DNA from 2 places in the Pseudomonas sp. LB3P58 genome. Region 2 is predicted to be linked to the other one. Evidence: predicted binding sites of a transcription regulator. Region 2 holds the regulator's gene; the other holds the start of a gene.
The links. Region 2 encodes sigma-54, which starts transcription at its own class of promoters, with help from an activator protein. Its sites were predicted from a motif close to ANTGGCATNNANNTTGCTNT; they were not measured.
Positions count from the first base shown of each region.

Region 1 (15,589 bases), 6.1 Mb from region 2:
CGGAATGCGGCCACCTCTGCTTCGCGAACAAGTGGTTCTTGAGTCATCGATAGGACCTCGAGCGAGCTTGGAATTGTCTGAGCCTAGACGGTCTGACAGGCCGTTGGAACTCTGGTTCGGCAGTTTTTCCTGATAGTGCAAGATAGGTCGACATTACAACGTCATGTGCCGGAAAGAATGCAGGGCCCGTGCCGGAATACAGGTGTTATTGGGCGGAATACGAAAAAATCTGGCGAAAGGTTGTTCAAAAATCCACCAGTCCCGGTATGATCGCGCGCCCTGATGCACGCTGGTAACAACCGATGATGAAGTCCAACCTGATCGCCGCCGCGGAGATCGATCGCCTCGATACCTGGGCCAAGTACTCCGCCCCGATGTGTGGTTCGTGCGTTTCCAGCTGCTGCACCCTGCCGGTCGAGGTCAAGATCAAGGATCTGATCCGTATCGGCATCGTCGATGAATTCGAGCGCGGCGAGCCGCCAAAGAACATCGCCAAGCGTTTGCAGAAGGACGGGATCGTCGAGCGTTACAACCAGAAGTCCGAGATCTTCACCCTTCAGCGCATGAGCAACAACGATTGCCTGTACCTGGATCGTAAGAGCCGTCTGTGCACTATTTATGAAAAGCGCCCGGATACTTGCCGCAACCACCCGAAAATCGGGCCGCGCCCGGGGTATTGCGCGTATAAGCCAAAAGAAGTGGCACGCGAGAGCAGCGAGAGCCGTCGGACCCTCGAGAAATTCTGATCCGGAATCTCACCGCCTGACCGGGCCTGCTCGCGATGGCGTCAGCCCAGACAACACCAAACCCCAGACAAACAAAAACGCCCCCGACCTTGCGGTCGGGGGCGTTTTTTTAGCAGCTAACTAAGTCGAAACTCAGTTACCGGCTTTCTTGGCAGCGCGGGTACGCTCGCTTTCGCCCAGGATCTTCTTACGAAGACGGATGGACTTAGGAGTGACTTCGCACAGTTCGTCTTCTTGCACGAACTCAAGAGCTTGTTCCAGGGTGAAACGGATAGGCGGAACCAGAGCGATGGTTTCGTCTTTACCCGAAGCACGCATGTTGTCGAGCTTCTTGCCTTTGGTTGGGTTAACGCCCAGGTCGTTGTCGCGGCTGTTGATGCCGACGATTTGACCTTCGTACACGTCTTCACCGTGACCCAGGAACAGTTTGCCGCGAGCTTGCAGGGTTTCCAGCGAGTAAGTCAGAGCCTTACCGGTAGCAACCGAAACCAGCACGCCGTTCTGACGGCCGGACATGTCGCCGGACTTCATCACGTCGTAACGGTCGAAGATCGAGGTCAGGATGCCTGCACCGGAGGTCAGGGTCAGGAACTCGTTACGGAAACCGATCAAGCCACGAGCCGGGATGTTGTACTCAAGGCGCACACGGCCCTTGCCATCCGGAACCATGTTGGTCAGGTCGCCCTTACGGATACCGATCTGTTCCATGATCGAACCTTGCGATTCTTCTGGCAGGTCGATGGTCACGTTTTCGTACGGTTCGTGCTTGACGCCGTCAACCAGGCGGATGATCACTTCCGGACGACCAACACCCATTTCGAAGCCTTCGCGACGCATGGTTTCGATCAGTACCGAGAGGTGCAGCTCACCACGGCCGGAGACTTTGAACTTGTCGGCGGTGTCGCCTTCTTCAACGCGCAGAGCAACGTTGTAGAGCAGTTCTTTGTCCAGACGTTCCTTGATGTTACGGCTGGTGACGAACTTGCCTTCACGACCGCAGAACGGCGAGTCGTTAACCTGGAAGGTCATGGAAACGGTTGGTTCGTCAACGGTCAGCGGCTTCATCGCTTCGACGTTCAGTGGGTCGCACAGAGTGTCGGAGATGAACAGCTGGTCGAAGCCGCTGATGCAGACGATGTCGCCGGCAGCTGCTTCGTCAACGTCGATACGGTGCAGACCGTGGTGACCCATCAGCTTCAGGATACGACCGTTACGGCGCTTGCCGTCAGCGTCGATAGCCACAACTTGAGTGTTCGGCTTGACACGACCACGGGCGATACGGCCAACGCCGATAACACCCAGGAAGCTGTTGTAGTCCAGTGCCGAGATTTGCATCTGGAACGGACCGTCACGGTCAACTTTTGGAGCCGGCACGTGGTCAATGATCGCCTGGTACAGCGGAGTCATGTCTTCAGCCATATCGGTGTGTTCCAGACCGGCAATGCCGTTCAGGGCCGAGGCGTAGACGACTTTGAAGTCCAGCTGTTCTTCGGTCGCACCCAGGTTGTCGAACAGGTCGAAGATCTGATCCAGAACCCAGTCCGGACGCGCGCCTGGACGGTCAACCTTGTTGATGACCACGATTGGACGCAGGCCGGCTTCGAAAGCCTTCTTGGTCACGAAACGGGTTTGCGGCATAGGGCCGTCTTGAGCGTCAACCAGCAGCAGAACGGAGTCAACCATCGACATTACGCGTTCAACTTCGCCGCCGAAGTCGGCGTGGCCCGGGGTGTCCACGATGTTGATGTGGTGGCCGTTCCAGTTGATGGCGGTGTTTTTCGCCAGAATGGTAATACCGCGTTCTTTCTCCTGGTCGTTGGAGTCCATCACGCGCTCGTCGTTGAGCTCGTTGCGCTCCAGGGTGCCGGATTGACGCAAGAGTTTGTCTACCAGGGTGGTCTTACCATGGTCAACGTGAGCAATGATGGCGATGTTGCGTAGATTTTCGATCACTTGTGTATCTCGATCAGAGGATTCGGTGTGCTGACAAGTCTTGGCAGCGATTTACAGTAGAGTCAGGCCTTGCCGTTACAGCTTGACGGCAGAGTCGGGGGGCCGGTGACGCAGGCCACAGGCATACAGCCCCGGGCTCTTAGCTCGGTCGATAAACGCGCACATTGGCATGCCCCTCACTGAGCAAATGGTGGGCATGCAGGCGACTCATCACGCCTTTGTCGCAATACAGCAGGTACTGGCGAGTAGGGTCCAGTTCCTTGAAACGAGCGTTCAATGCATAAAACGGCATCGTTTGTACCTCAATGCCAACGAGTCCCAGCGGGTCATCTTCAGCGGCATCCGGATGACGGATGTCGATGACGATCTGACCAGCCAGCGCTTCGCTGACTTCTTCGATCTGCAAGTCCTGGCCCAATTCGTCGATCACGCGATCGATCGGCACCAGTTTGGCGTTCTCGAGCGCACGCTCAAGTACTGCCATGTCGAACTGTTGTTCTTCGTACTCCACGCGTGGACGCTTGGCGTGGGTCTTGGGGTTCACCGAGATGACCCCGCAGTATTCCGGCATGTGCTTGGCGAAGTCGGCAGTACCGATTTCGTTGGCCAGGTCGATGATGTCCTGCTTGTGACTGGCGATCAGCGGACGCAAGACCAGCTTGTCGGTCACGCAGTCGATCACGGACAGGTTCGGCAACGTCTGGCTCGACACCTGGGAAATCGCTTCACCGGTGACCAGCGCATCGATCTCCAGCCGATCGGCAATACGGGAAGCAGCGCGCAACATCATACGCTTCAAAACTACGCCCATATGACTGTTATCGACTTTCCCGAGAATTTCTCCCAGTACTTCCTCGAACGGCACACTGACAAATAACACGCGTTGGGAGCTGCCGTACTTCTTCCAGATGAAATGCGCGACTTCCATAACGCCCAGTTCATGGGCTCGTCCGCCCAGATTGAAGAAGCAGAAATGGCTCATCAGCCCGCGGCGCATGATCTGGTAAGCAGCAACAGTGGAATCGAAGCCGCCGGACATCAGCACAAGCGTCTGTTCCAGGGCACCCAGCGGATAACCGCCGATGCTGTTGTGCTGGTTGTGGATCACGAACAACCGTTTGTCGCGAATTTCGAGGCGTACTTCGATTTCCGGCTCTTTCAGCGAAATTCCGGCGGCGCCGCACTGACGACGCAGTTGGCTGCCGACGTATTTCTCGACGTCCATCGAGGTGAATTCATGCTTGCCGGCACGCTTGCAGCGCACCGAAAAGATCTTCCCGGCCAACGCATCACCGAAGTGCTGCTTGCACTTGGCGACGATGTCGTCGAAGTCGCCCAACGGGTATTCATCGACCTGCAGGAAATGCGCGATGCCCGGCATGCAGCTCAGGCGCTCGGTCATCTCCTTCAGGGCTTTGGGCTCGCTGACGCGGGTTTCCAGCTCGAGATTGTCCCACACACCGTTCACCACCACAGCCGGGTCCAGGTCGCGGAGCACGGTACGGATGTTTTTGGCCAACTGGCGGATGAAACGCATCCGTACCGGGCGGCTCTTGATGGTGATCTCGGGAAAGACTTTTACGATTAGTTTCATGAAAACAGCGCGCGCTGGGCCAGCCGAAAAAGGGGGGCGCGGATTATAGCGGAAATTGCTCAAGGTTTAACCAGTTAATGTGCAGAAGGTTTTGCGCGCACCAAAACAGGTCATTTGTTGAATTTGACGCCACATTACAGGGCGCTATTTCCTGCTTTGCTCCGCTTTGCACCTTTATAAGCGTGAAATTGGGGCAAAAAACCCATGGTGGGGCACTGGCATGCAATTTGCTCCCTTGTGAGGCAGGTTGCCTTGGCAGAGTATTCGCGCCGGCATCACCCACATTCTAAGGGCATCCACTACTAAGCCCGAAGCCACCCGGAGGACACTATGTCGAAGTCGGTTCAACTCATCAAAGATCATGACGTCAAGTGGATTGATCTGCGCTTCACTGACACCAAAGGCACTCAGCACCACGTGACCATGCCGGCTCGCGACGCGCTGGATGAAGCTTTCTTCGAAGAAGGCAAAATGTTCGACGGTTCCTCCATCGCTGGCTGGAAAGGCATCGAAGCCTCCGACATGATCCTGATGCCGGACGACAGCACTGCCGTTCTCGACCCGTTCACCGAAGAGCCAACCCTGATCCTGGTTTGCGACGTGATCGAGCCTTCGACCATGCAAGGCTACGACCGTGACCCACGTGCGATCGCCAAGCGTGCCGAGGAATACCTGAAGTCGACCGGTATCGGCGATACCGTATTTGTTGGTCCAGAGCCTGAATTCTTCATCTTCGACCAAGTGAAGTTCAAGTCCGATATCTCCGGCTCGATGTTCAAGATCTACTCCGAACAAGGTTCGTGGATGTCCGACCAGGACGTGGAAGGCGGCAACAAAGGCCACCGTCCAGGCGTCAAAGGCGGCTACTTCCCGGTTCCGCCGTTCGACCACGACCACGAAATCCGTACCTCCATGTGCAACGCCATGGAAGAAATGGGCCTGGTCATCGAAGTTCACCACCACGAAGTGGCAACTGCTGGCCAGAACGAAATCGGCGTGAAGTTCAACACCCTGGTTGCCAAGGCTGACGAAGTTCAAACCCTGAAGTACTGCGTACACAACGTTGCTGATGCATACGGCCGCACCGCGACCTTCATGCCTAAGCCGCTGTACGGCGACAACGGTTCGGGTATGCACGTTCACCTGTCCATCGCCAAAGATGGCAAGAACACCTTCGCTGGCGAAGGCTATGCCGGCCTGTCCGACACCGCTCTGTACTTCATCGGCGGCATCATCAAGCACGGTAAAGCGCTGAACGGCTTCACCAACCCGTCGACCAACTCCTACAAGCGTCTGGTCCCAGGTTTCGAAGCTCCAGTAATGCTGGCCTACTCGGCTCGTAACCGTTCCGCTTCGATCCGTATTCCTTACGTGTCCAGCCCTCGCGCTCGCCGTATCGAAGCTCGCTTCCCGGATCCGGCAGCCAACCCGTACCTGGCCTTCGCTGCCCTGGTAATGGCCGGCCTGGACGGTATCCAGAACAAGATCCACCCTGGCGACGCTGCTGACAAAAACCTGTATGACCTGCCGCCTGAAGAGGCGAAAGAGATTCCACAAGTTTGCGGCAGCCTGAAAGAAGCCCTGGAAGAGCTGGACAAAGGTCGTGCGTTCCTGACCAAAGGCGGCGTTTTCAGCGACGACTTCATCGACGCTTACATCGCTCTGAAAAGCGAAGAAGAAATCAAAGTACGTACCTTCGTACACCCACTGGAATACGAGCTGTACTACAGCTGCTAATCCAGTAGCGCCTGCGCAAGCGGCGTGACAAAAAAGAGGCCTCCTTCGGGAGGCCTTTTTTGTGGGCGCTATTCAACGGCTGACAATGCCCTCTGTGGGAGCGGGCTTGCTCGCGAAGGCAGTCTGTCAGCTGGCATTGATGGTGACTGACACTCCGCCTTCGCGAGCAAGCCCGCTCCCACAGGGTTTCGCGTCGCCTGACAGGCCTTGTCAAATCATGCCCAAATGTTAACGACTTGGGTCTATTGCCAGCCCTGACCTATGCTGCACCTCAACGCCTTCGCTTCCGGTCAATTTTATGGGTCGTGGTTTTCTACTGATGTTGCTGCTGATCGCCCTGCCCGCCGCCGCGCAGATCTATAAGTACACCGACGCCGACGGCAACACCGCCTACAGCAATCAACCACCCGATGGCGTGAAGGCTCAGCCGGTCGAGTTGCCACCGCTTAACAGGGTTGAGCCTCAAGCCCCTTCTGCACCACCTGTCGAAGCCACCAGCCGCGAACAGCCGCGCAGCGCTTACGAGGTGCTGGAGTTGACCAACTTACCCACTACCGAAGCGCTGCGTGCCAACAACGGCACCTTCACCGTCAACGTGTTGATCAAACCCCGCCTGCAAGGCCCTCATCTGCTCAGGCTGTTGCTGGACGATCAACCTTACGGCCAGCCGAGCAACGTGCCGATCCTGCAACTGGTGAACGTCGATCGCGGCGAACACAGCCTCGCGGTGCAGGTGATCGATGGAGAGAACATCGTCCAGCAAAGCCCCACCGTGACGTTCACCGTCCAACGGGTGCATAAGCCGTGAAGCTGTGGTTGCTGATCGCATGCTTGATCGCCTTGCCGGTGGCCGCCGAGGTGTTCACCTACGTCGACGCCCAGGGCAATCGGGTCTACACCGACCAGCCAGGCTCCGGCAACGCCAAGCGCGTGCCGCTGGCGACGAGCAATCGCATGTCCGCCAACCCTGGCGGCGCAGCACCGGTGAATGCTGGAAAGAAGACCGAAACAAAACCACTGTTCCACTACGACATGCTTAGAGTCCTGGTGCCGGAGCCAGACGCCACGGTGCGCAGCAGTGCTGGCGAGATTATCGTCAGCGTCACCAGTGAACCCGGCCTGCAGCGAGGCCATCGCTACCAACTGCTGCTCGACGGCCAACCCACCGCAGCGCCCGGCCTGAGCCCGGTATTCGCCCTGAGCAACATCGATCGCGGCAGCCATAATCTCTCCGTGGAAATCCTCGACGAGCAGGGCCGCACGGTCGAGCGCACCGCCAACCAGCCGTTCCACATGCTGCGCATCTCCCTCGCGCAGAAGCGTCAGGTCAAACCCTGCGCCCCTGCCGACTACGGCCAACGGCCGGAGTGCCCGCTCAAAGACAAACCCGTAGAAGAAAAAAATCCCTTCCTGCGCTTCTTCTAACGCCGTTCAGGTTTGCGCACTATATTGGTGCAATTGGTTGCACCGTACTCACATTCCAACCCATTTTGGTTCGAAAGTACCCGTCAAAGCTGGCAGAACGCCACGCAAACGAGCGTCAAACGCCCGTTTCAGGCCTTAAACGCTTCTTTTCGGAGCCTTGGTTTGGTTTTTGCATTTTCCTCGTATCAGCGCTTTATTCATGCGCGCGCCCTGCTCCAAAAGAGGTCCTGATGACCATTAGCGACGCACTGCATCGATTGCTACTCGACAACCTGACCACCGCCACCATTCTGCTCGACGCCGAACTGCGCCTCGAGTACATGAACCCGGCGGCGGAGATGCTCCTGGCCATCAGTGGTCAGCGTAGCCATGGGCAGTTCATCAGCGAGTTGTTCACCGAATCCACCGAGGCGCTGAACTCCCTGCGCCAGGCGGTCCAGCAGGCCCACCCGTTCACCAAGCGCGAAGCGATGCTCACCGCCCTCACCGGCCAGACCCTGACCGTCGACTACGCGGTAACCCCCATCCTCGCCAACGGCGCCACGATGCTGCTGCTGGAAGTCCACCCCCGTGACCGCTTGCTGCGGATCACCAAGGAAGAGGCGCAGCTGTCGAAGCAGGAAACCAGCAAGATGCTGGTGCGCGGCCTCGCTCACGAAATCAAGAATCCTCTCGGCGGGATACGCGGCGCGGCGCAATTGCTTGCCCGCGAACTGCCGGAAGAAAGCCTGCGCGACTACACCAACGTGATCATTGAAGAGGCCGATCGCCTGCGCAATCTAGTCGATCGCATGCTCGGTTCCAATAAGCTGCCGTCACTGGCGATGTGCAACGTCCACGAAGTTCTGGAACGCGTTTGTCATCTGGTGGAGGCCGAAAGCCAGGGTTGCATCACTTTGGTGCGCGACTACGACCCGAGCATTCCCGACGTATTGATCGACCGCGAACAAATGATTCAGGCCGTGCTGAACATCGTGCGCAATGCGATGCAGGCCATCAGCAGCCAGAACGAGCTGCGCCTTGGCCGCATCAGCCTGCGCACCCGCGCCATGCGCCAGTTCACCATCGGCCACGTGCGCCATCGCCTGGTGACCAAGATCGAAATCATCGACAACGGCCCGGGCATTCCCGCGGAGTTGCAGGAAACCATCTTCTTTCCCATGGTCAGCGGCCGCCCGGACGGTACCGGGCTGGGCCTGGCCATAACCCAGAACATCATCAGCCAGCACCAGGGCCTGATCGAATGTGACAGCCATCCAGGCCACACCACCTTCTCGATCTTTCTGCCACTGGAACAAGGAGCCACATCGACATGAGCCGTAGTGAAACCGTGTGGATCGTCGATGACGACCGTTCTATCCGTTGGGTCCTGGAAAAAGCCTTGCAGCAAGAAGGCATGACCACGCAAAGCTTCGACAGCGCCGATGGCGTGATGAGCCGCCTGGCGCGCCAGCAGCCGGACGTGATCATCTCCGACATTCGCATGCCGGGTGCCAGCGGTCTGGACCTTCTGGCGCGGATTCGCGAACAACACCCACGGCTGCCGGTCATCATCATGACCGCTCATTCCGATCTGGACAGCGCTGTCGCGTCCTATCAGGGCGGCGCGTTTGAATACCTGCCAAAACCGTTCGACGTTGACGAAGCGGTGTCGCTGGTCAAACGCGCGAACCAACACGCCCAGGAACAGCAAGGCCTGGAAGTCCCGGTCGCCTTGACCCGCACCCCGGAAATCATCGGTGAAGCACCGGCGATGCAGGAAGTGTTTCGCGCCATCGGGCGCTTGAGCCACTCCAACATCACTGTGCTGATCAACGGTGAATCCGGTACCGGTAAAGAGCTGGTGGCGCACGCGCTACACCGTCACAGCCCTCGCGCGGCTTCGCCGTTCATTGCGCTGAACATGGCGGCGATCCCGAAAGACCTGATGGAATCCGAGCTGTTCGGCCATGAAAAAGGCGCGTTCACCGGCGCGGCCAACCTGCGTCGCGGGCGCTTTGAGCAGGCTGACGGCGGCACGCTGTTCCTCGATGAAATCGGCGACATGCCGGCAGACACCCAGACTCGTTTGCTGCGGGTGTTGGCGGACGGCGAGTTCTATCGCGTCGGCGGTCATGTGCCGGTGAAGGTCGATGTGCGAATCATCGCCGCGACTCACCAGAATCTGGAAACCCTGGTGCACGCCGGGAAATTCCGTGAGGACTTGTTCCACCGCCTCAACGTGATCCGCATCCACATTCCACGGCTGTCGGACCGTCGCGAAGACATCCCGACCCTGGCCAAGCACTTCCTCAGCCGCGCCGCGCAAGAACTGGCGGTGGAGCCGAAGCTGCTGAAAAGCGAAACCGAGGAATACCTGAAGAACCTGCCGTGGGGCGGCAACGTGCGTCAGCTGGAGAACACCTGCCGCTGGATCACGGTGATGGCTTCGGGTCGCGAAGTGCACATCAGCGACCTGCCGCCGGAGCTATTGAACCTGCCGCAGGATTCGGCGCCGGTGACCAACTGGGAGCAAGCGCTGCGCCAGTGGGCTGATCAGGCGTTGGCTCGCGGTCAGTCGAGCCTGCTCGACAGCGCCGTGCCGGCCTTCGAACGGATCATGATCGAAACCGCCCTCAAACACACCGCCGGCCGCCGCCGCGATGCTGCGGTTTTGCTGGGCTGGGGGCGTAATACCCTGACGCGCAAGATCAAGGAATTGGGGATGAAGGTTGATGGTGGGGATGATGATGAAGGGGATGAGGGTTAATCGTTTGCCTTGAGAACCACCCCTCACCCCAGCCCTCCCGAAACGTCGGACCGCCCCATAGGGGAGAGGGGGAAAGGGAGCAGATCGGGGGATCTTTCATATCCTGAGTTCGACTTGATTGTTCAGGTCGATGTAACTCCAAGAACACCTCGGTCAGTCCCCTCTCCCCCCGGGAGAGGGTTAGGGTGAGGGGTCGATTCAGGATCAGCCCCATTTCCACGATGCACCGCAACACCCTCCGTGCACCGCCGCAATGCACCGTGAACCGCAATCGCGCACGGCAACAGATCCAAAACCCCGCCTGCGTTCGCAATCGAACCCCTATCGAAAAAACACGAAAGCCCCGAATTACGGGGCTTTCAGCGCTGCTCAGCGGCTTTCTGTTTCAACTTGTTAAAACCTGGCACGCCCCCTGCAATAGTCCATTCAGTGATTCAGTTCACTACCCGGTTTCGGGGACCTTGGTACAGGCAGGCCGGGGATTCCCCTCTTTACATCGGGCTCACACCGCACAAGCGACGAGCCCAAGCAGTTTTGGGGCCCTTGATACAGGCAGGTCAGGGGTTCCTTCTTTACACCGGGCTCACGACGCAATGCGCGAGCCCTGCCGTTTTGGGAACCTTGGTACAGGCAGGCCGGGGATTCCCTCTTTTATTGCTCTCGGAGATGGATCTCCAGCCGCCAGCGGTCATCGACCTCGCTACCGGACCACTCACCCTGCAGCGGCCGGGCCGCCACCACCGTCAGCAACAACCCACCATCACTCAAACGCACCCGCCAGTTCACGTTCTTGTCGTTGAGCTTGAGCTGACCTTTCTGCGCCTTGCCTTCAGCCTCGAACAGCAACGCGAGGCTACCGTCGACGAACTCGCCGTGAGCCTTGGGTTCGTTGTTGAACCACACCACCAACCCGTCGTTCGTGACCTCGACCTGCTGCAATTCGCTGGGGTCGGGGGTGGTCAGGCGACCGATCATCAGCCCCACCATCACCCCGACAATCGCCAGCGAAGCCATCACTCGCGGGAATAGCTTCGAACGCGGGTCTGCTTCAGGCGTAGAATGCCGCTCATCTTTACCTTCGGAGCCGTGCATGTTTCACGTCATCCTTTTCCAACCAGAAATTCCGCCGAATACCGGCAACGTTATCAGGCTGTGCGCCAACAGTGGCTGCCACCTGCATTTGATCGAACCGCTAGGCTTCGAGATGGACGACAAGCGTCTGCGCCGGGCCGGCCTCGATTACCACGAGTATGCCACCCTGCAACGCCACGCAGACCTCGCCAGCTGTCTGGAAAGCCTCGGTCATCCTCGGCTGTTCGCCTTCACCACCAAGGGCTCGCGGCCGTTCCACGATGCCAGCTTCGCCGAGGGCGATGCGTTCCTGTTCGGCCCGGAAAGCCGTGGTTTGCCGGCAGAAGTACTCGATGCCCTGCCCGGCGAACAGCGCTTGCGCCTGCCCATGCGTGAAGGCTGCCGCAGCCTGAACCTGTCGAACACCGTAGCGGTCGCCGTGTACGAAGGCTGGCGCCAGCTGGGCTTCAAGTAACCCCGCATAACAAATGTGGGAGCGGGCTTGCTCGCGAAGGGGCCATAACATTCAACATCTTCGTTGACTGTTACACCGCTTTCGCGAGCAAGCCCGCTCCCACATTGGACTTGCTTTGACGCACAGACCGCTTATTGAACGGTTGGAGTCTCGCCAGCCGCCTGCATGCGTTGCAGCTCTTGTGCGTACAGCGCGTCGAAGTTCACCGGGGCCAGCATCAGCGCCGGGAACGAACCACGGGTGACCAGGCTGTCCAGGGTTTCGCGAGCGTACGGGAACAGGATGTTCGGGCAGAACGCGCCGAGGGTGTGGCTCATCGAAGCGTCGTCGAGGTTCTTGATCAGGAAGATCCCGGCCTGTTGCACTTCAGCAATGAACGCCACTTCGTCGCCGTTCTTCACGGTGACGGACAGGGTCAGTACGACTTCGTGGAAGTCGCCTTCCAGGGCCTTTTGACGGGTGTTCAGATCCAGACCGACGCTCGGTTCCCACTGCTGGCGGAAGATGGCCGGGCTTTTCGGGGCTTCGAAGGACAAGTCACGTACGTAGATGCGCTGCAAGGAGAATTGCGGTGCGGTTTCTTCTTCGCTAGCTGCAGTGTTCTGTTGGTCAGTCATCTCAGATCCTTTCTGATCTTGGGGTCTTATAGGGAAGGCATTCAGGCCTTGAGCATCGCGTCGAGCTTGCCGGCGCGCTCAAGGGCGAACAAATCATCACAACCACCCACGTGGGTGCTGCCGATCCAGATCTGCGGCACGGACGTACGTCCGGCCTTCTGAGCCATGGCGGCACGCACCTGCGGCTTGCCATCGACCTTGATCTCTTCGAAGGCCACGCCTTTGTTCTCGAGCAGGTACTTGGCTCGAGAACAGTAAGGGCAGTAATCGCTGGAATAGACGACGACGTTGCTCATATCACTTCACCAGCGGCAGGTTGTCGCCTTTCCAGCTGGAAATACCGCCGGAGAGTTTGGCGGCGGTGAAGCCGGACTTCATCAGTTCGCGGGCGTGGGTGCCGGCGGTCTGGCCCATGGCGTCGACCAGGATGATGGTCTTGGCCTTGTGCTTTTCCAGTTCGCCGACGCGAGCGGTCAGTTTGTCGTGAGGAATGTTCACCGCGCCAACAATGTGACCGGCGGCGAAGTCCTTGGTCGAACGAATGTCGATCACAACGCCCGCGTCCTTGTTGACCAGCCCGGTCAGTTCACCGGTGCTCAGGCTGCGGCCGCCGCCTTGCATCTGATAGGCCAACAGCAAGGCCGCCAGTACGACGAAGATACCCACGAGAATGTAGTGGTTGGTGGCGAATTGAATCAGATGTTCAACCATCGAAGGAGGTTCCAGGGCGTTAAAATGTCGGCCAGTATACACAGCCACTATGGTGGGCCAAACCCCGTCCGGCGGTGACGCCGTCGGAACTTAGCTTTAAACTGCCACTCCCTTTTCCATCGCCCTCTTTTAACTCAGCCACGAGTGGAATCCATGACTACCACGCCTAAACCTTTGGTCCTGATTATTCTCGACGGCTTCGGTCACAGTGAGAGCCCTGAATCCAACGCCATCTTTGCGGCGAAGAAGCCCGTGCTGGACCGTCTGTGGGCCACCGTGCCGAACGGCCTGATCTCGGGCAGCGGCATGGACGTCGGCCTGCCGGATGGCCAGATGGGCAACTCCGAAGTCGGCCACATGAACCTCGGCGCCGGCCGCGTGGTGTATCAGGACTTCACGCGCGTGACCAAATCGATCCGCGACGGCGAGTTCTTCGAGAACCCGACCATCTGCGCCGCTGTCGATAAAGCCGTTGCTGCCGGCAAAGCCGTGCACTTCATGGGCCTGCTGTCCGATGGCGGCGTTCACAGCCACCAGGATCACCTGGTTGCCATGGCCGAACTGGCCTACAAACGTGGCGCTGAAAAAATCTATCTGCACGCCTTCCTCGACGGCCGAGACACACCGCCGAAAAGCGCTCAATCGTCCATCGAACTGCTGGATGCGGCCTTCCAGGCCCTCGGCAAAGGCCGGATCGCCAGCATTGTCGGCCGCTACTTCGCCATGGACCGCGACAACCGTTGGGATCGCGTGTCCCAGGCTTACAACCTGATTGTCGATGGCAACGGCGAATTCAACGCCGCCACCGCTCAGGAAGGCCTGCAAGCCGCGTATGAACGTGGCGAGAGCGACGAATTCGTCAAAGCCACCTCGATCGGCGAACCGGTGAAAGTCGAAGACGGCGATGCCGTGGTGTTCATGAACTTCCGCGCCGACCGCGCCCGTGAACTGACCCGCGTATTCGTCGAAGACGATTTCAAGGAATTCGAACGTGCCCGCCAGCCAAAACTGGCCGGCTTCGTCATGCTGACCCAGTACGCCGCCAGCATTCCTGCGCCATCGGCCTTCGCCGCGGGCAGCCTGGACAACGTGCTGGGCGACTACCTGGCGAAAAACGGCAAGACCCAGCTGCGCATCGCCGAAACCGAGAAGTATGCCCACGTGACCTTCTTCTTCTCCGGCGGCCGTGAAGAACCGTTCCCGGGCGAAGAACGCATCCTGATTCCGTCGCCAAAAGTCGCCACTTATGACTTGCAGCCCGAGATGAGCGCCCCGGAAGTCACCGACCGCATCGTCGATGCCATCGAAAACCAGCGTTACGACGTGATCGTGGTCAACTACGCCAACGGCGACATGGTCGGCCACAGCGGTGTGTTCGACGCGGCCGTCAAAGCCGTTGAATGCCTCGACCTGTGTGTTGGCCGCATCGTCGATGCCCTGGAAAAAGTCGGTGGCGAAGCGCTGATCACTGCCGACCACGGCAATGTCGAGCAGATGTCCGACGCATCCACCGGCCAGGCGCATACCGCGCACACCACCGAACCGGTGCCGTTCATCTATGTCGGCAAGCGTGACTTCAAGGTTCGCGACGGCGGCGTGCTGGCGGATGTGGCACCGACCATGCTGATGCTGATGGGTCTGGAAAAACCGGCGGAAATGACCGGGACCTCGATTCTGGTGTAACCCGCCCCATCAAACACCGCCAAAACCCTGTGGGAGCGAGCCTGCTCGCGATAGCAATCTGATAGCCAACATCGATGTTGAATATTAGGACGCCATCGCGAGCAGGCTCGCTCCCACATTGGTTTTGGGTGGTTTGATAGAGCAATTTTCTCCGCTACCCGGTCCAGTTATCACACAGCCCCAATTGGGCGTTTTTTTTGCAGCGCTTGGCGGGCATACTAGGCTGTCCCTTTCCCTGGTGTCGCCCGCCTCTATGCTTCGCGTCCTGATAGCCCTTGCTCTGACTTGCCTGCTCCAACCGGCTTTTGCTGACGAGCGCGCGCAAACCCAACAACAGTTGGACGCCACGCGTCAGGACATTGCCGAGCTGAAAAAGCTGCTGGGCAAGCTCCAGGAAGAAAAATCCGGTGTGCAAAAAGACCTCAAAGGCACCGAAACCGAGATGGGCAAGCTCGAGAAGCAGGTCGATGCCCTGCAAAAAGAGCTGAAGAAAAGCGAATCCGAGCTGCAGCGACTCGATGCCGAGAAAAAAAAACTCCAGAGCGCGCGAATTGAACAGCAGCGACTGATCGCCATTCAGGCCCGCGCGGCCTATCAGAACGGCCGTCAGGAGTACTTGAAGCTGCTGCTCAACCAGCAGAACCCGGAAAAATTCGCCCGCACCCTCACCTATTACGACTACCTGAGCCAGGCCCGCCTGGAGCAGCTGAAGAATTTCAACGAAACCCTGCGCCAACTGGCCAATGTCGAAAAAGACATCGCCATGCAGCAGGCGCAATTGCTGGTGCAGAAAAGCAGCCTCGACAGCCAGCGTGACGAACTCGACAA
Region 1 covers NZ_JBUBVE010000001.1:6,370,779-6,386,367, reverse strand. Annotated here, with positions in the region: gene ACYZTZ_RS29785 (glycogen/starch/alpha-glucan phosphorylase) at 1-47, opposite strand, end outside; gene ACYZTZ_RS29780 (YkgJ family cysteine cluster protein) at 303-746, shown strand; gene typA (translational GTPase TypA) at 879-2,699, opposite strand; gene thiI (tRNA uracil 4-sulfurtransferase ThiI) at 2,839-4,293, opposite strand; gene glnA (glutamate--ammonia ligase) at 4,624-6,030, shown strand; gene ACYZTZ_RS29760 (DUF4124 domain-containing protein) at 6,329-6,838, shown strand; gene ACYZTZ_RS29755 (DUF4124 domain-containing protein) at 6,835-7,455, shown strand; gene glnL (nitrogen regulation protein NR(II)) at 7,686-8,771, shown strand; gene ntrC (nitrogen regulation protein NR(I)) at 8,768-10,204, shown strand; gene ACYZTZ_RS29740 (hypothetical protein) at 10,856-11,296, opposite strand; gene ACYZTZ_RS29735 (tRNA (cytidine(34)-2'-O)-methyltransferase) at 11,295-11,750, shown strand; gene secB (protein-export chaperone SecB) at 11,882-12,367, opposite strand; gene grxC (glutaredoxin 3) at 12,409-12,663, opposite strand; gene ACYZTZ_RS29720 (rhodanese-like domain-containing protein) at 12,665-13,078, opposite strand; gene gpmI (2,3-bisphosphoglycerate-independent phosphoglycerate mutase) at 13,232-14,761, shown strand; gene ACYZTZ_RS29710 (murein hydrolase activator EnvC family protein) at 15,015-15,589, shown strand, end outside.
Region 1: the regulator sigma-54 is predicted to act here: its motif matches at 4,508-4,527, upstream of glnA (glutamate--ammonia ligase).

Region 2 (15,589 bases):
ATCATCGCCCAGAACCTGCTGAGCAGCATCGAGTTGCTGGCCAACTCCAGCCATCTGCTGGGTGAAAAGGCGATCGCCAGCTTCAAGGTCAACGAAGCCAGGCTTAAGGAAGCGCTGTCGCGTAACCCGATCCTGGTCACCGCGCTCAACCCGATCATTGGTTACCAAAAAGCCGCGGAGATCGCCAAGAAGGCCTATCAACAGGGCCGTCCGGTGATCGATGTCGCTCTCGAACACACCGACCTGACCCGCCGCCAGCTTGAGGTTTTGCTGGACCCGGAAAAACTCACCGCAGGCGGCGTGTAACCACCGCAACCGCTTTGGAGGCTCACCATGGAACACTGGAAACGCACGATCGAACGGGCAAATCGTTGTTTCATGCAGGGCGAATATGTAGATGCCCGCGAGGCTTACTTGCAGGCATTGGCCCTGGCCCAGGTGTTGTTCGAGCGCTGGGCGGATGCCGACGAAGCGGTGGCTGCCTGCGTGATTTCCCACCACAACCTGGCGGATCTGCATTTGCGTCTGAACCAGCCTGAGGAGAGCGCCGAGTACCTGTGCGCCATCCATCAGCGGTTGTTGCAGACCATGCAGGACCCACGGCTGGCGCCGGCCCTGCGTGAAGCAGCGTTGCGCCAAAGCAGCAAAACCTACGTCGAGCTGCTGAATTTCATCAGCGAACACGGCGAATATCCGCGCACCCATCGTCTGCTGCACATCGATGCCGCCCCGTCTGCGCCCCTACATCATGGAGTTCATTGAAATGGCTTTTACCTTGCCTGCCTTGCCCTACGCATACGACGCCCTGGAACCGCACATCGATGCGCAGACCATGGAAATCCACTACACCAAGCATCACCAGACCTACATCAACAACCTCAACGCTGCGGTGGAAGGCACCGAGTTTGCCGAGTGGCCGGTGGAGAAGCTGGTGTCAGCTGTCCAGCAACTGCCGGAGAAGTTGCGCGCGGCGGTAATCAATCAGGGCGGCGGGCATGCCAACCATTCGCTGTTCTGGGAAGTGATGGCGCCCAACGGCGGCGGCAATCCTGAAGGTTCCTTGGCTGAGGCGATCGATGAGCAACTGGGCGGCCTGAGCAGTTTCAAGGAAGCCTTCACCAAAGCCGCGCTGACTCGTTTCGGCAGCGGCTGGGCGTGGCTCAGTGTGACGCCGCAAAAGACGCTGGTCGTTGAAAGCAGCGGCAATCAGGACAGTCCATTGATGAACGGTAATACGCCAATCCTCGGCCTGGATGTCTGGGAGCACGCGTATTACCTGCAATACCAGAACCGTCGCCCGGAATACATCAACGCGTTTTACAACGTGATCAATTGGCCTGAAGTCGCTACGCGCTATCAGGCTGCACTGGTTTAAGACTTCTGCAAAAACAATCCAAGGCTGGCTATGGGCACTGAAACACTGGCGATCGGAAGTGGACGAATGTTTCGTTACGCATTCGGATCGCTGTTACTGCTGGCAGGCATGACGTTAATGGTTGCCCAAGGCTTGGCGTGGCTGGACCTCGAGCCGAAACTGCTGCGCGCGCTGCAAGGCGGGGCGATCTGCGCTCTGGGTACAGCCTTGGGCGCGGTGCCCGTGCTGGTGATTCGACGGATGCCTCAGGCGGTCAGCGATACGCTGCTCGGTTTTGGGGCCGGGGTGATGCTCGCGGCGACAGCGTTTTCGTTGATCGTTCCGGGGATCTCTGCCGCTGAATACCTGGGGCTGACGCCTTGGGCGGCCAGCGGACTGATCAGTTTCGGCATCATGCTGGGTGCGTTCGGATTGTTCCTGGTTGATCGCAAGGTGTCAGGTGCGTCGCCGGAAATGCTCGTAGGCACGCTGGAGCGACCGGTCATCCCGCCGCGAATCTGGTTGTTTGTGTTTGCGATCATTGCCCACAACATCCCCGAAGGCATGGCGGTCGGTGTGTCGGCGGGGGGTGGCATGCCCGACGCCGATAGCCTGGCCATGGGCATCGCCTTGCAGGATGTGCCGGAAGGTCTGGTGATCGCGCTGGTATTGGCCGGGGCAGGGATGTCGCGGGTCAAGGCGTTCCTGATGGGTGCTGCGTCAGGTCTGGTCGAGCCGCTCTTCGCGTTGTTGTGCGCCTGGCTAGTGAGCCTGGCCGAATTGTTGTTGCCCTTGGGGTTGGCGCTGGCGGCCGGGGCAATGTTGCTGGTGGTCACCCATGAAGTCATCCCCGAGTCGCGCCGCAATGGTCACGACAAGCTTGCAAGTCTTGGGTTGCTGATCGGGTTTTGCTTGATGATGGTGATGGATACAGCGCTCGCTTAGGCGAGCGTTATTCGCCTTCGCCGAAGTAGTCATTGATCAAATTCACCAATGCCTGCAGCGCCTCATCAGCTTGTTCACCTTCGGTGCTCAGGTGGATTTTGGTGCCCTTGCCCGCAGCGAGCATCATCATTGCCATGATGCTTTTTCCGTCGACCGTGGATTCCGGCGTGCGTCCTACTCTGATCGTGCAATCCTTGAACTCACCGGCGACGCCAACGAATTTTGCAGAAGCGCGGGCATGCAGGCCCAGCTTGTTGATGATTTCAATTTCCAGAGCAGGCATCGCGGTGTGAATCCTTTAGCTGAGGTCGCGGTGGCGAACCTGGACATTCTTCAGGGATTTTTGCAGGGCCTGGCCCAGACGTTCGGTCAGGTAGACGGAGCGGTGATGGCCGCCGGTGCAGCCAATGGCAATGGTGACATAAGCGCGGTTGCTGGCGGCAAAGCGTGGTAGCCACTTGAACAAGTAGGTGGATATGTCCTGGAACATCTCTTCGACGTCCGGCTGTGCCGCCAGGTACTCGGCAACCGGTTGGTCGAGCCCGGACTGATCGCGCAACTCTGGCTTCCAGTAAGGGTTCGGCAGGCAGCGCACGTCGAACACCAGATCAGCGTCCACCGGCATGCCACGCTTGAAGCCGAAAGACTCCACCAGGAACGCCGTACCGGGTTCGGGCTGGTTCAGCAGGCGCAGCTTGATGGTATCTCGCAGCTGATACAGGTTCAGGTTGGTGGTGATTACTTTGAGATCGGCGAGGTCGGCAATCGGCCCGAGCAGGGCGGTCTCATCGTTGATGGCCTCGGCCAGCGAGCGATTGGCATTGCTCAGCGGGTGACGACGGCGGGTTTCCGAGAAGCGTTTGAGCAAGGTTTCTTCGTCGGCGTCCAGATAAAGCACATCACACTGGATATGCCGGCTGCGCACTTCTTCCAGCAGTTCGGGAAACCGCGACAAGTGACTCGGCAAGTTGCGCGCATCGATGGATACGGCAACCAGCGGTTGTGCCAGCTCGGTGTGAATCAACGCGCGTTCGGCCAGTTCCGGCAGCAGGCCGGCGGGCAGGTTGTCGATGCAGTAGTAGCCGTTGTCCTCGAGAACATCGAGTGCGGTACTTTTACCTGAGCCGGAGCGGCCACTGACGATGATCAAGCGCATGATTAATGACCGTTTTGCTCGTCCAGGACAACCTGATACAAGGCTTCATTGCTCGGGGCGCTGCGCAGTTTTTCGCGCACTTCCTTGCGGTCGAGCATGCTGGCGATCTGGCGCAGTAACTCCAGGTGCGCATCGGTAGCGGCTTCCGGGACCAGCAGAACGAACAGCAGGTCAACCGGGGCACCGTCGATGGCGTCGAAATCAATGGGTGCATCAAGGTGCATCAGGGCGCTGATGGGCGAGGTGCAGCCCTTCAGGCGGCAGTGGGGAATGGCGATGCCGTTGCCAAAACCGGTTGAGCCGAGTTTTTCACGGGCAATCAGAGCCTCGAAGACATCTTGCATCTCCAGATCCGGCACTTCTTTGTGGATAAGGTTGGCAATTTGCTCGAGGGCTTTCTTTTTACTGCCGCCCGGCACGTTCACGAGGGAACGGCCGGGGGTCAGGATGCTTTCAAGTCGGATCATGGGTTGGGAGTGTTAACGACCGGTCGCGCCCTGGAGGAGGCTTTGGGTCTTTTCCTTATGCTTTTTGAGTTGTTTATCCAGCTTGTCGGTCAGTGCGTCGATCGCCGCGTACATATCGGTATGCTCCGCGTTTGCGACCACTTCATTGCCGGGAATATGCAGCGTGGCTTCGATTTTCTGCTTGAGCTTTTCGACCGTCATCGTGACTTGCACGTTGGTGATTTTGTCGAAATGCCTCTCTAATCGTTCGAGTTTTTCGCCGATGTAGGTGCGAAGAGGTTCGGTCACTTCCAGTTGGTGTCCACTGATGTTGACTTGCATACAGCTTCTCCTTCGTTGCCAGTGCATAAAGCGGCAGGCAGAAATGCCTGCCACTGGAACGCTGTGGCGTGGCTCTACATCAACCGCTTACGTTCGCTCGAAGGCGCGATCCCGAGGGATTCGCGGTACTTGGCGACGGTGCGGCGAGCCACCTGAATGCCTTGTGCCTCCAGTAAACCAGCGATCTTGCTGTCACTCAACGGCTTTTTCTGATTTTCCGCGGCAACCAGTTTTTTGATGATCGCGCGGATCGCCGTGGACGAGCATTCACCGCCCTCGGAGGTGCTGACGTGGCTGGAGAAAAAGTATTTCAGTTCATATATGCCCCGTGGGGTATGCATGAATTTCTGCGTGGTCACCCGTGAAATCGTCGACTCGTGCATGCCCACCGCTTCGGCGATGTCATGCAGGACCAGCGGTTTCATGGCTTCGTCGCCGTATTCAAGAAAACCGCGCTGATGCTCGACGATCTGAGTGGCTACTTTCATCAGGGTTTCGTTGCGGCTTTGCAGGCTCTTGATGAACCAGCGGGCCTCTTGCAACTGATTGCGCATGAAGGTGTTGTCGGCGCTGGTGTCGGCGCGGCGCACGAAACCGGCGTATTGAGCGTTGACCCGCAGTCGTGGCACGGATTCCTGGTTCAGCTCGACCAGCCAGCGCTCGTTGTCCTTGCGTACGATCACGTCGGGAACGACGTATTCGGCTTCGCTGGACTCGATCTGCGAGCCTGGGCGCGGGTTGAGGCTCTGCACCAGTTCAATCACTTGGCGCAGTTCGTCTTCCTTGAGCTTCATGCGACGCATCAGCTGGCTGTAATCGCGGCTGCCGAGCAGGTCGATGTAATCGGTGACCAGGCGTTTGGCCTCGACCAGCCAAGGCGTCTTGGCGGGCAACTGACGCAATTGCAGCAGCAGGCATTCGCCCAGGTTGCGGGCGCCGATGCCAGCGGGTTCGAATTGCTGGATGCGGTGCAGGACGGCTTCGATTTCGTCCAGTTCGATGTCCAGTTCCGGGTCGAAGGCTTCGAGAATCTCCTCGAGGGTTTCGTCCAGGTAGCCCTGATTGTTGATGCAGTCGATCAGGGTCACGGCGATCAGGCGATCAGTGTCGGACATCGGTGCCAGATTCAGTTGCCACAGCAGGTGGCTTTGCAGGCTTTCGCCGGCCGATGTACGGGTGGTGAAATCCCACTCGTCATCATCGTTGCTCGGCAGGCTGCTGGCGCTGGTCTGGTAGACGTCTTCCCACGCGGTATCGACGGGCAGTTCGTTGGGGATGCGCTCGTTCCAGTCGCCTTCCTCGAGGTTATCAACCGTCGGGGCGGTTTCCTGATAGGAGGGTTCCTGAATGTCGACGTTGGGTTGCTGTTCGGCTTTGTCGGCCAAGGGGTCGGCGTTATCGAAGTCGTCGCCTTCTTCCTGGCGTTCGAGCATCGGATTGGACTCCAGGGCCTCCTGGATTTCCTGTTGCAGGTCCAGGGTCGACAATTGGAGCAGGCGGATGGCCTGTTGCAGCTGCGGTGTCATCGTCAGCTGCTGGCCCATTCTCAAGACTAGCGATGGTTTCATGGCAGGGGCTTAACACCTTATTCGCCGGCGCACATGCGCCATCCACTACAGGGCGCCGGAGCGCCAAACATAAGCAAATTATATGCCCGAAACTGCAGCGTTTGCCTAGAGCGCTGTAACAATAAAAAAATGTTGATTTTTTATCGAGACAAGCGCCCGAGCAACCAGCCAGACACCTCAGTGCTTACAGGCGGAACTCATGGCCCAGATACACTTCCTTGACCAGGTCGTTGGCCAGGATGGTGGCAGAGTCACCTTCGGCGATCAGCTGGCCATCGTTGACGATGTAGGCGGTTTCGCAGATATCCAGGGTTTCACGGACGTTGTGGTCAGTGATCAGCACGCCAATGCCCTTGGCCTTGAGGTGATAGATGATCTGTTTGATATCGCCCACCGAAATCGGGTCCACGCCGGCGAACGGTTCGTCGAGCAGGATGAATTTCGGGTTGGTAGCCAGTGCCCGGGCGATTTCCACGCGGCGGCGTTCACCACCGGACAGGCTCATCCCGAGGTTGTCGCGGATGTGGCTGATGTGGAATTCCTGCAGCAGGCTTTCCAGCTCTTTGCGACGACCGGCCTTGTCGAGTTCCTTGCGGGTCTCGAGGATCGCCATGATGTTGTCGGCTACCGAGAGTTTGCGGAAGATCGATGCTTCTTGCGGAAGATAGCCGATGCCGGCCTTCGCACGACCGTGCATAGGCTGGTGGCTGACATCCATGTCGTCAATCAGTACGCGGCCCTGATCGGCCTGTACCAGACCGACAATCATGTAAAAGCAGGTGGTCTTGCCGGCGCCGTTGGGACCCAGCAGGCCGACGATCTGACCGCTGTCGATCGACAGGCTGACGTCACGCACGACCTGGCGGCTCTTGTAGCTCTTGGCCAGATGCTGAGCTTTCAGAGTTGCCATTACTGGGCCTTTTGCTCGTCGGTTTTCTTCTTCGGCTGGATCACCATGTCGATGCGCGGACGCGACTCGGTGACCTTGTTGCCCGTCGCGCGACCGGCGCTCGCAAGCTTTTTGACCGTGTCGTAGACGATTTTCTCGCCTTGGGTGACGTTGTTGTCCTTGTCGATGACTTTCGCCTTGTCGATCAGCACAACGCGGTTTTGCGAGGCGTGGTACTGAATAGTCACTCCCCAGCCCTGAACGGGCTTGGTGTCGCCCTGGGTTTGCATTTGCTCGAAATAGGCGAGGTTGCCCACCGAAGTCACCACGTCGATGTCGCCGGTCGGGGTGCGGGTGATGGTCACAGTATTGCCTTTAACGATCATCGAGCCCTGAGTGATGATCACGTCACCTTTATAGGTGGCAATGCCATTCTTGTCGTCCAGCTGGGCGTCGTCGGCCTGGATGCGGATAGGCTGCGCTTGATCGGTCGGCAGAGCCCAGGCGCTCACGCTTCCCAGTGCTGCGCTCAGACCGAGCAAAATAGGGAGGGTTTTAACGAGCCTCATACTGTCCTCTTACGTTAGATAGCAGGTGTATCCTGCTTTCTTTCAAATACGCTTTCATTCCCTTGCCAGTCGACACACCACCAGCGCCGTCGATTCTAACGGGTTGCTCGGTCTGCGCATATTGCTGCTGCGGGAACACTGTCATGCGGGTGCTGGTAATCAGGGTCTTGCGGTTTTTCTCGTCGAAGCGCGTGATGCGCACCGAGTCAATCAGTTCGACCTGGGTGCCGTCGGGATTCACTTCGCCGTGCTCGCTCTGGATATGCCACGGAAACTCGGTGCCGCGGAACATGTTCAGGTCGGGATTGGTCAACAGCGTCACTTCGGTGGCTTTCAGGTGTTCAACCTTGTCGGACGTCATTTCGTATTGCAGTTTGCCGTCCGGCAGGTATTGCACGCTGTGGGCGTTGATCGCGTAATAGTCGATCGCGGTTTCATCGATCTTTGCCACCGGCTGATCGAGGAAGCGTTCCGGGCTGATGTTCCAGTAGCCGACCGCCGCGAATATCGCTGCGATGCAACCGAACACCAGGAATTTGCGAAACTTTTTGCTCAGCATAGTTGGCTCACAGGTACGCGGCGTTTGCCGCATCAAGGCGGCCCTGCGCGCGCAGGATCAATTCGCAGAATTCTCGAGCGGCACCCTCGCCACCGCGGGCCTGGGTGATGCCGTGGGCGTGTTCACGGACGAAACTGGCAGCGTTTGCCACCGCCATGCCCAGGCCGACGCGGCGAATCACCGGCAGGTCCGGCAGGTCGTCGCCGAGATAGGCAACTTGCTCATAGCTTAGGTTGAGTTGGGCAAGAAGCTCGTCGAGCACCACCAGTTTGTCTTCGCGCCCCTGGTACACGTGTGGAATACCGAGGTTCTTCGCTCGTCGCTCGACCACCGGGGTCTTGCGGCCGCTGATGATAGCGGTCTGCACACCGGCTGCCATCAACATCTTGATGCCTTGGCCGTCGAGGGTGTTGAATGTCTTGAATTCGCTGCCGTCTTCGAGGAAGTACAGGCGTCCGTCGGTCAGTACGCCATCGACGTCGAAAACCGCCAGTTTGATGTTCTTGCCGCGTTGCAGCAGGTCGGTGCTCATCACATTACTCCTGCGCGCAGCAGATCGGACAGGTTGAAGGCGCCGATCGGACGGTCCTCCTTGTCCACCACTACCAGCGCGTTGATTCGATGGTCTTCCATGATTTTCAGGGCTTCGGCTGCCAGCATATCGGCCCGGGCGGTCTTGCCATGAACAGTCATGACCTCATCGATGGTCGTATGGTGGATGTCGATGGTCCGGTCAAGGGTGCGGCGCAAGTCGCCGTCGGTGAAGATCCCGGCCAGTTTGCCGTCGGCCTCCACAATCGCGGTCATGCCCAGGCCCTTGCGGGTCATTTCCATCAAGGCGTCCTTGAGTAGCGTGCCACGTTGCACCTGGGGCAGCTCTGCGCCGGCGTGCATGACGGTTTCCACTTTCAGCAGCAGGCGTCGGCCAAGCGCGCCGCCGGGGTGGGAAAAGGCGAAATCTTCAGCGGTAAAACCGCGGGCTTCCAGCAGCGCAACGGCCAGGGCGTCGCCCATGACCAGCGCGGCAGTGGTCGACGAGGTCGGTGCCAGGTTTAGCGGGCAGGCTTCGTGCTCGACGTGCACGTCGAGGTTGACTTCGGCAGCCTTCGCCAGCGGTGAGTCAGGGTTGCCGGTCATGCTGATCAATTGAATGCCCAGGCGCTTGATCAGCGGCAGCAGGGTGACGATTTCATTGGTGGAGCCGGAGTTCGACAGCGCCAGGATGATGTCGTCGCGGGTGATCATGCCCATATCGCCGTGGCTGGCTTCGGCCGGGTGCACGAAAAAGGCCGTGGTGCCGGTGCTGGCCAGGGTGGCGGCGATCTTGTTGCCGATGTGCCCGGATTTGCCCATGCCGACCACGACTACGCGGCCTTTGCTGGCCAGAATCATCTCGCAAGCGCGTACGAAATCTGCGTCGATACGGGGCAACAAGCCTTGTACGGCTTCCAGTTCGAGGCGGATGGTGCGTTGTGCTGATTGAATCAGGTCGCTGGATTGGCTCATGTCAGAAATCGTATAGCCTGATGAAAAGGCGGCGATTATAGCGGTAATGATCAAAACCCTCACGCAAGTTCGTCGCGCTTTGTCATTGCCGGTTACCGAATACCCTTAAATATAAGCTTTTACCCCGTCATGTTGCTGAACATGGCCCGGCTTGGGCCTTGGGCGCTTGGCCATTGCGGTGATATAGTTCGCCGCCAGTTCGGCCTGCCCGGGAGGTATGTGCTTTCGCCAGAAAGTCAGGCGTCCGAGTGAGAGGCTGCATCGCAAGGAGTTTAGATGAGTGCCGATAAAGCCTACGCGGTCGAGCTGAAGGGACTGTCCTTCAAGCGCGGAACGCGCAGCATTTTCAATAACGTCGATATACGCATCCCGCGCGGCAAGGTCACCGGCATCATGGGGCCTTCCGGGTGTGGCAAGACTACGCTGTTGCGGCTGATGGGCGCACAGTTGCGGCCCACCAAAGGCGAAGTCTGGGTCAATGGACAGAACCTGCCGAAACTGTCGCGCAGTGATCTGTTCGATGCGCGAAAGCACATGGGCGTGCTGTTTCAGAGTGGCGCACTGTTCACCGATCTCGATGTGTTCGAGAACGTCGCCTTTCCGCTCCGCGTCCATACCGAACTGCCGGAAGAAATGATCCGGGACATTGTCCTGCTCAAATTGCAGGCTGTGGGCTTGCGTGGCGCCATCGACCTGATGCCTGACGAGTTGTCCGGCGGCATGAAACGTCGCGTCGCGCTGGCCCGGGCGATCGCCCTCGATCCGCAGATCCTCATGTATGACGAGCCCTTTGTCGGCCAGGACCCTATCGCCATGGGTGTGCTGGTGCGTCTGATCCGCCTGCTCAACGATGCGCTGGGCATTACCAGTATCGTGGTCTCCCACGACCTGGCCGAGACCGCGAGCATTGCCGATTACATCTATGTCGTCGGCGAAGGCCAGGTGTTGGGGCAGGGCACTCCCGAGGAGCTGATGAACTCGCAGGAGCCACGCATCCGTCAATTCATGACAGGCGAGCCCGACGGTCCGGTCGCCTATCACTTTCCAGCGACGGATTACCGCGCAGATCTTCTGGGGCAGCGTTGATGCGCAAGATTTCACTAATAGAACGGGTTCGCCGGTTCGGCCACTCTGGCATTGACGTGCTGGGGGTGTTCGGCCGTTCGGCGATATTCCTGTTTCATGCCTTGCTTGGCCGTGGGGGCATTGGCGGCGGTTTTGGCTTGCTGATCAAGCAACTGCATTCGGTGGGCGTAATGTCCCTGGTGATCATCGTGGTCTCCGGGGTATTCATCGGCATGGTGCTGGCGCTGCAAGGCTTCAATATTCTATCCAGCTATGGTTCGGAGCAGGCGGTCGGCCAGATGGTTGCGCTGACGCTGTTGCGCGAACTGGGGCCCGTGGTCACGGCATTGTTGTTCGCCGGGCGCGCCGGTTCGGCATTGACTGCCGAAATCGGCAACATGAAGTCCACCGAGCAGTTGTCCAGTCTGGAAATGATTGGCGTCGACCCGCTCAAGTACATCATTGCCCCGCGCCTGTGGGCCGGCTTCATTTCCCTTCCCGTGCTGGCAATGATCTTCAGCGTGGTGGGCATCTGGGGTGGTTCGTGGGTGGCCGTCGACTGGCTGGGTGTCTATGAAGGTTCCTACTGGTCCAACATGCAGAACAGCGTGACCTTTGCAGACGATGTGCTCAACGGCATCATCAAAAGCATCGTTTTCGCCTTTGTCGTGACCTGGATTGCCGTATTCCAAGGCTATGACTGCGAGCCCACTTCCGAGGGGATCAGTCGTGCCACTACCAAGACCGTGGTGTATGCCTCTTTGGCTGTACTCGGCCTGGACTTTATTCTGACCGCCTTGATGTTTGGAGATTTCTGATGCAAAACCGCACCCTGGAAATCGGTGTCGGCCTTTTCTTGCTGGCTGGCATCCTGGCTTTGCTGTTGCTGGCGTTGCGGGTAAGTGGCCTGTCCCCGAGCGCAACCACCGACACTTATAAACTTTATGCGTATTTCGACAATATCGCCGGTTTGACTGTCAGAGCTAAAGTGACCATGGCCGGTGTGACCATCGGCAAGGTTACGGCGATCGATCTGGATCGCGACAGTTTCACCGGTCGAGTAACCATGCAGCTGGAAAAGCGCGTAGATAACCTGCCGACTGACTCCACTGCATCTATCCTGACCGCTGGACTGTTGGGCGAGAAGTACATCGGTCTCAGCGTGGGCGGCGAAGAAGGCTTGCTCAAGGATGGTGGAACCATCCACGACACGCAGTCGTCGCTGGTACTCGAAGACCTGATCGGTAAGTTTCTGCTCAATACCGTTAGTAAAGACGCTAAATGAGGAGCTTTTAAATGATCTCTACCTTGCGACGTGGCCTGTTGGTATTGCTCGCGGCCCTGCCGTTGATGGCTAACGCCGTGGCGGCGCCTTCCGCGCACGAACTGGTACAGGACACCACCAATCGGTTACTTGCCGATCTGGCGACCAATAAAGAGAAGTACAAGCAGGATCCGAAAGACTTTTACACCGCGCTGGACACGATCGTCGGACCTGTTGTGGATGCCGAGGGCATTTCCAAGAGCATCATGACGGTCAAATACTCGCGCAAAGCCACGCCTGCGCAAATGAAGACCTTTGAAGAAAACTTCAAAAAGGGTCTGTTCCAGTTCTATGGCAATGCTTTGCTCGAATACAACAATCAGGGGATCGTCGTCGACCCTGCCAAGGATGAGTCGGGAGATCGTACAAGCGTCGCCATGACGGTCAAAGGTAGCAACGGCGCGATTTATCCTGTGTCTTACACACTCGAAAAGATCAATGGCGAGTGGAAACTGCGCAACGTGATCATCAACGGCATTAACATCGGCAAGCTGTTCCGTGATCAGTTCGCTGATGCGATGCAGCGCAATGGCAACGACCTGGACAAGACCATCAATGGTTGGGCCGGGGAAGTCGCCAAAGCCAAGGAAGCCAGTCAGAAGCAAACAACCGAGACAAAAGCTCAATGAGTGTGTCGGCCATTCGCATGAGCGAATCCGGCGAGCTGACGCTTAGCGGCATGCTGGATTACCGCACTGGCCCCGGTTTGCGTAAGCAGGGGCAGGCGCTGATCAAATCCAGCAAGGCCGCTGCACTGGTGGTCGATTGCTCGGCAGTGTTGAAGTCCAGCAGTGTCGGCTTGTCGCTGCTGCTGTGCTTCATGCGTGATGCAGAGTCGGCCGGCAAGGCGTTGAGCATCCGTGGGATGCCAGAAGACATGCGCGAAATCGCTCAGGTCAGCGAATTGACCGAGCTGTTGGCGCATCCCTAATCGCATCTATTAAGAAGCCCCCCGTCAGAGTCCTGCTTCGCGGGGTTCGCAGGCGCGGGGCTTTTTTGTATGATGTCCGACCCGCGCGCACAGGGCGCCGATTGAGGTTGAGCATGCAGGCCGTAGAAGTGAAGAGCTTCCTTGAAGGAAAGCTGCCCGGAACTCAAGTTGAAGTTGAGGGCGAAGGCTGCAACTTTCAGCTGAACGTGATTAGCGATGAACTGGCGGCGTTGAGCCCGGTGAAGCGTCAGCAGCAGATCTATGCCCATTTGAACCCATGGATCACCGATGGCAGCATCCATGCGGTCACTATGAAATTTTTCAGCAGCGCGGCCTGGGCCGAGCGCACCTGAGCCCAAGGGCGTCGAGATTCTTATGGATAAATTGATAATTACCGGTGGCGTTCGTCTTGATGGCGAAATCCGCATCTCCGGGGCAAAGAACTCTGCCCTGCCGATCCTGGCTGCAACCTTGCTGTGCGATGGCCCGGTGACTGTTGCCAACCTGCCGCACCTGCACGACATCACCACCATGATCGAGCTGTTCGGTCGTATGGGCATCGAGCCGGTGATCGACGAGAAACTCAGCGTCGAAATCGACCCGCGCACCATCAAGACCCTGATCGCTCCGTACGAACTGGTTAAAACCATGCGTGCGTCGATCCTGGTGCTGGGCCCGATGGTTGCCCGTTTCGGTGAAGCCGAAGTCGCACTGCCTGGCGGTTGCGCCATTGGTTCGCGTCCGGTTGACCTGCACATCCGTGGCCTCGAAGCCATGGGCGCGGTCATCGACGTCGAAGGCGGCTACATCAAGGCCAAGGCGCCTGAAGGTGGCCTGCGCGGCGCGCACTTCTTCTTCGACACCGTCAGTGTGACCGGTACCGAAAACATCATGATGGCGGCCGCTCTGGCCAAGGGTCGCAGCGTTCTGGCAAACGCCGCTCGCGAACCTGAAGTCATCGACCTGGCGAACTTCCTGATCGCCATGGGTGCCAAGATCACTGGTGCCGGCACCGACACCATCACCATCGATGGCGTCGAGCGTCTGCACCCGACCACTTACAAAGTGATGCCTGACCGTATCGAAACCGGCACCTACCTGGTCGCAGCGGCTGTGACCGGCGGTCGTGTGAAGGTCAAGGACACCGATCCGACCATCCTCGAAGCCGTTCTTGAGAAACTCAAGGAATCGGGTGCCGAAATCACCTGCGGCGAAGACTGGATCGAGCTGAACATGCACGGCAAGCGGCCAAAAGCCGTTAACGTGCGCACCGCTCCGTACCCGGCGTTCCCGACCGACATGCAAGCGCAGTTCATCTCGCTCAACGCCATTGCCGAAGGCACCGGTGCCGTGATCGAGACGATCTTCGAAAACCGCTTCATGCACGTTTACGAACTGCACCGCATGGGCGCCAAGATCCAGGTCGAAGGCAACACTGCCATCGTCACCGGTACCGAAAAGCTCAAGGGCGCGCCAGTCATGGCCACCGACCTGCGTGCTTCGGCCAGCCTGGTGATCTCGGCGCTGATCGCTGAAGGTGACACCCTGATCGACCGCATCTACCACATCGACCGTGGTTACGAGTGCATCGAAGAGAAACTGCAGATGCTCGGCGCCAAGATCCGCCGCGTACCGGGCTAGTTTCTGCTGCATGGGCGCAGGGACGCGCCCGTTGATTTGTTGAAGTCGAGCCGGTTTCCGGCTCGATGTGTGTCCGGCGCCATTTGCGACCGGGCATGAGTACCTTGATAAGGACTGACGTTTCCCATGTTGACCATCGCACTGTCCAAGGGCCGCATCCTTGACGACACCTTGCCGCTTCTGGCTGAAGCGGGCATCGTGCCGACCGAGAATCCGGACAAGAGCCGCAAGCTGATCATCCCCACGACTCAGGCCGATGTGCGCCTGCTGATCGTGCGTGCCACCGATGTGCCGACTTACGTCGAACATGGTGCCGCTGACCTGGGCGTCGCCGGTAAAGATGTGCTGATGGAATATGGCGGCCAGGGTTTGTATGAGCCATTGGACCTGCGAATTGCCCTCTGCAAGCTGATGACCGCTGGCCGTGTCGGCGATGTCGAGCCCAAGGGCCGCCTGCGTGTGGCGACCAAGTTCGTCAACGTTGCCAAGCGCTACTACGCCGAACAGGGCCGTCAGGTCGACATCATCAAGCTCTATGGCTCGATGGAACTGGCGCCGCTGATCGGTCTGGCAGACAAGATCATCGACGTGGTCGACACCGGCAACACCCTGCGCGCCAATGGCCTGGAACCCCAGGATTTCATTGCCGACATCAGCTCCCGGCTGATCGTGAACAAAGCTTCGATGAAAATGCAGCACGCCCGTATCCAGGCGTTGATCGACACCCTGCGCAAGGCAGTGGAGTCTCGACACCGCGGCTGATTCACCTGCGCGACGTTAAGTCGCGCCCGTCTATCCGCCTCATAGCCAGAATTCTCAGGTGCCCAAGCGGAAACGACTGCTAAGTTAGGGCGCCTGAGTTTTCGCCATTCCTATGAGGCTCTCGCTATGATCGCACCGACTGCAATTCGCCGACTCAACGCTGCTGACCCGGATTTCGCACATCATCTGGATCATCTGCTGAGCTGGGAAAGTGTGTCTGACGACTCGGTCAATCAGCGGGTGCTGGACATCATCAAGGCCGTGCGCGAGCGTGGCGATGCGGCGCTGGTGGAGTTCACCCAGAAGTTCGACGGCCTGCAGGTCGCGTCCATGGCGGACCTGATCCTGCCTCGTGAGCGCCTGGAACTGGCCCTGACCCGAATCACCGTGCCTCAGCGTGAAGCGCTGGAAAAAGCCGCGTCCCGAGTACGCAGCTATCACGAGAAACAGAAGCAGGATTCCTGGAGCTACACCGAAGCCGACGGCACCGTGCTGGGCCAGAAGGTTACGCCGCTGGATCGCGCCGGCCTGT
Region 2 covers NZ_JBUBVE010000001.1:298,773-314,361, forward strand. Annotated here, with positions in the region: gene ACYZTZ_RS01290 (class II fumarate hydratase) at 1-306, shown strand, start outside; gene ACYZTZ_RS01295 (hypothetical protein) at 334-762, shown strand; gene ACYZTZ_RS01300 (superoxide dismutase) at 764-1,375, shown strand; gene ACYZTZ_RS01305 (ZIP family metal transporter) at 1,406-2,299, shown strand; gene ACYZTZ_RS01310 (HPr family phosphocarrier protein) at 2,307-2,582, opposite strand; gene rapZ (RNase adapter RapZ) at 2,598-3,455, opposite strand; gene ptsN (PTS IIA-like nitrogen regulatory protein PtsN) at 3,458-3,922, opposite strand; gene hpf (ribosome hibernation-promoting factor, HPF/YfiA family) at 3,935-4,243, opposite strand; gene ACYZTZ_RS01330 (RNA polymerase factor sigma-54) at 4,318-5,811, opposite strand; gene lptB (LPS export ABC transporter ATP-binding protein) at 5,996-6,721, opposite strand; gene lptA (lipopolysaccharide transport periplasmic protein LptA) at 6,721-7,269, opposite strand; gene lptC (LPS export ABC transporter periplasmic protein LptC) at 7,256-7,828, opposite strand; gene ACYZTZ_RS01350 (KdsC family phosphatase) at 7,836-8,360, opposite strand; gene ACYZTZ_RS01355 (KpsF/GutQ family sugar-phosphate isomerase) at 8,360-9,334, opposite strand; gene ACYZTZ_RS01360 (ATP-binding cassette domain-containing protein) at 9,611-10,420, shown strand; gene mlaE (lipid asymmetry maintenance ABC transporter permease subunit MlaE) at 10,420-11,217, shown strand; gene mlaD (outer membrane lipid asymmetry maintenance protein MlaD) at 11,217-11,684, shown strand; gene ACYZTZ_RS01375 (MlaC/ttg2D family ABC transporter substrate-binding protein) at 11,696-12,352, shown strand; gene ACYZTZ_RS01380 (STAS domain-containing protein) at 12,349-12,654, shown strand; gene ACYZTZ_RS01385 (BolA family protein) at 12,768-13,007, shown strand; gene murA (UDP-N-acetylglucosamine 1-carboxyvinyltransferase) at 13,030-14,295, shown strand; gene hisG (ATP phosphoribosyltransferase) at 14,422-15,057, shown strand; gene hisD (histidinol dehydrogenase) at 15,184-15,589, shown strand, end outside.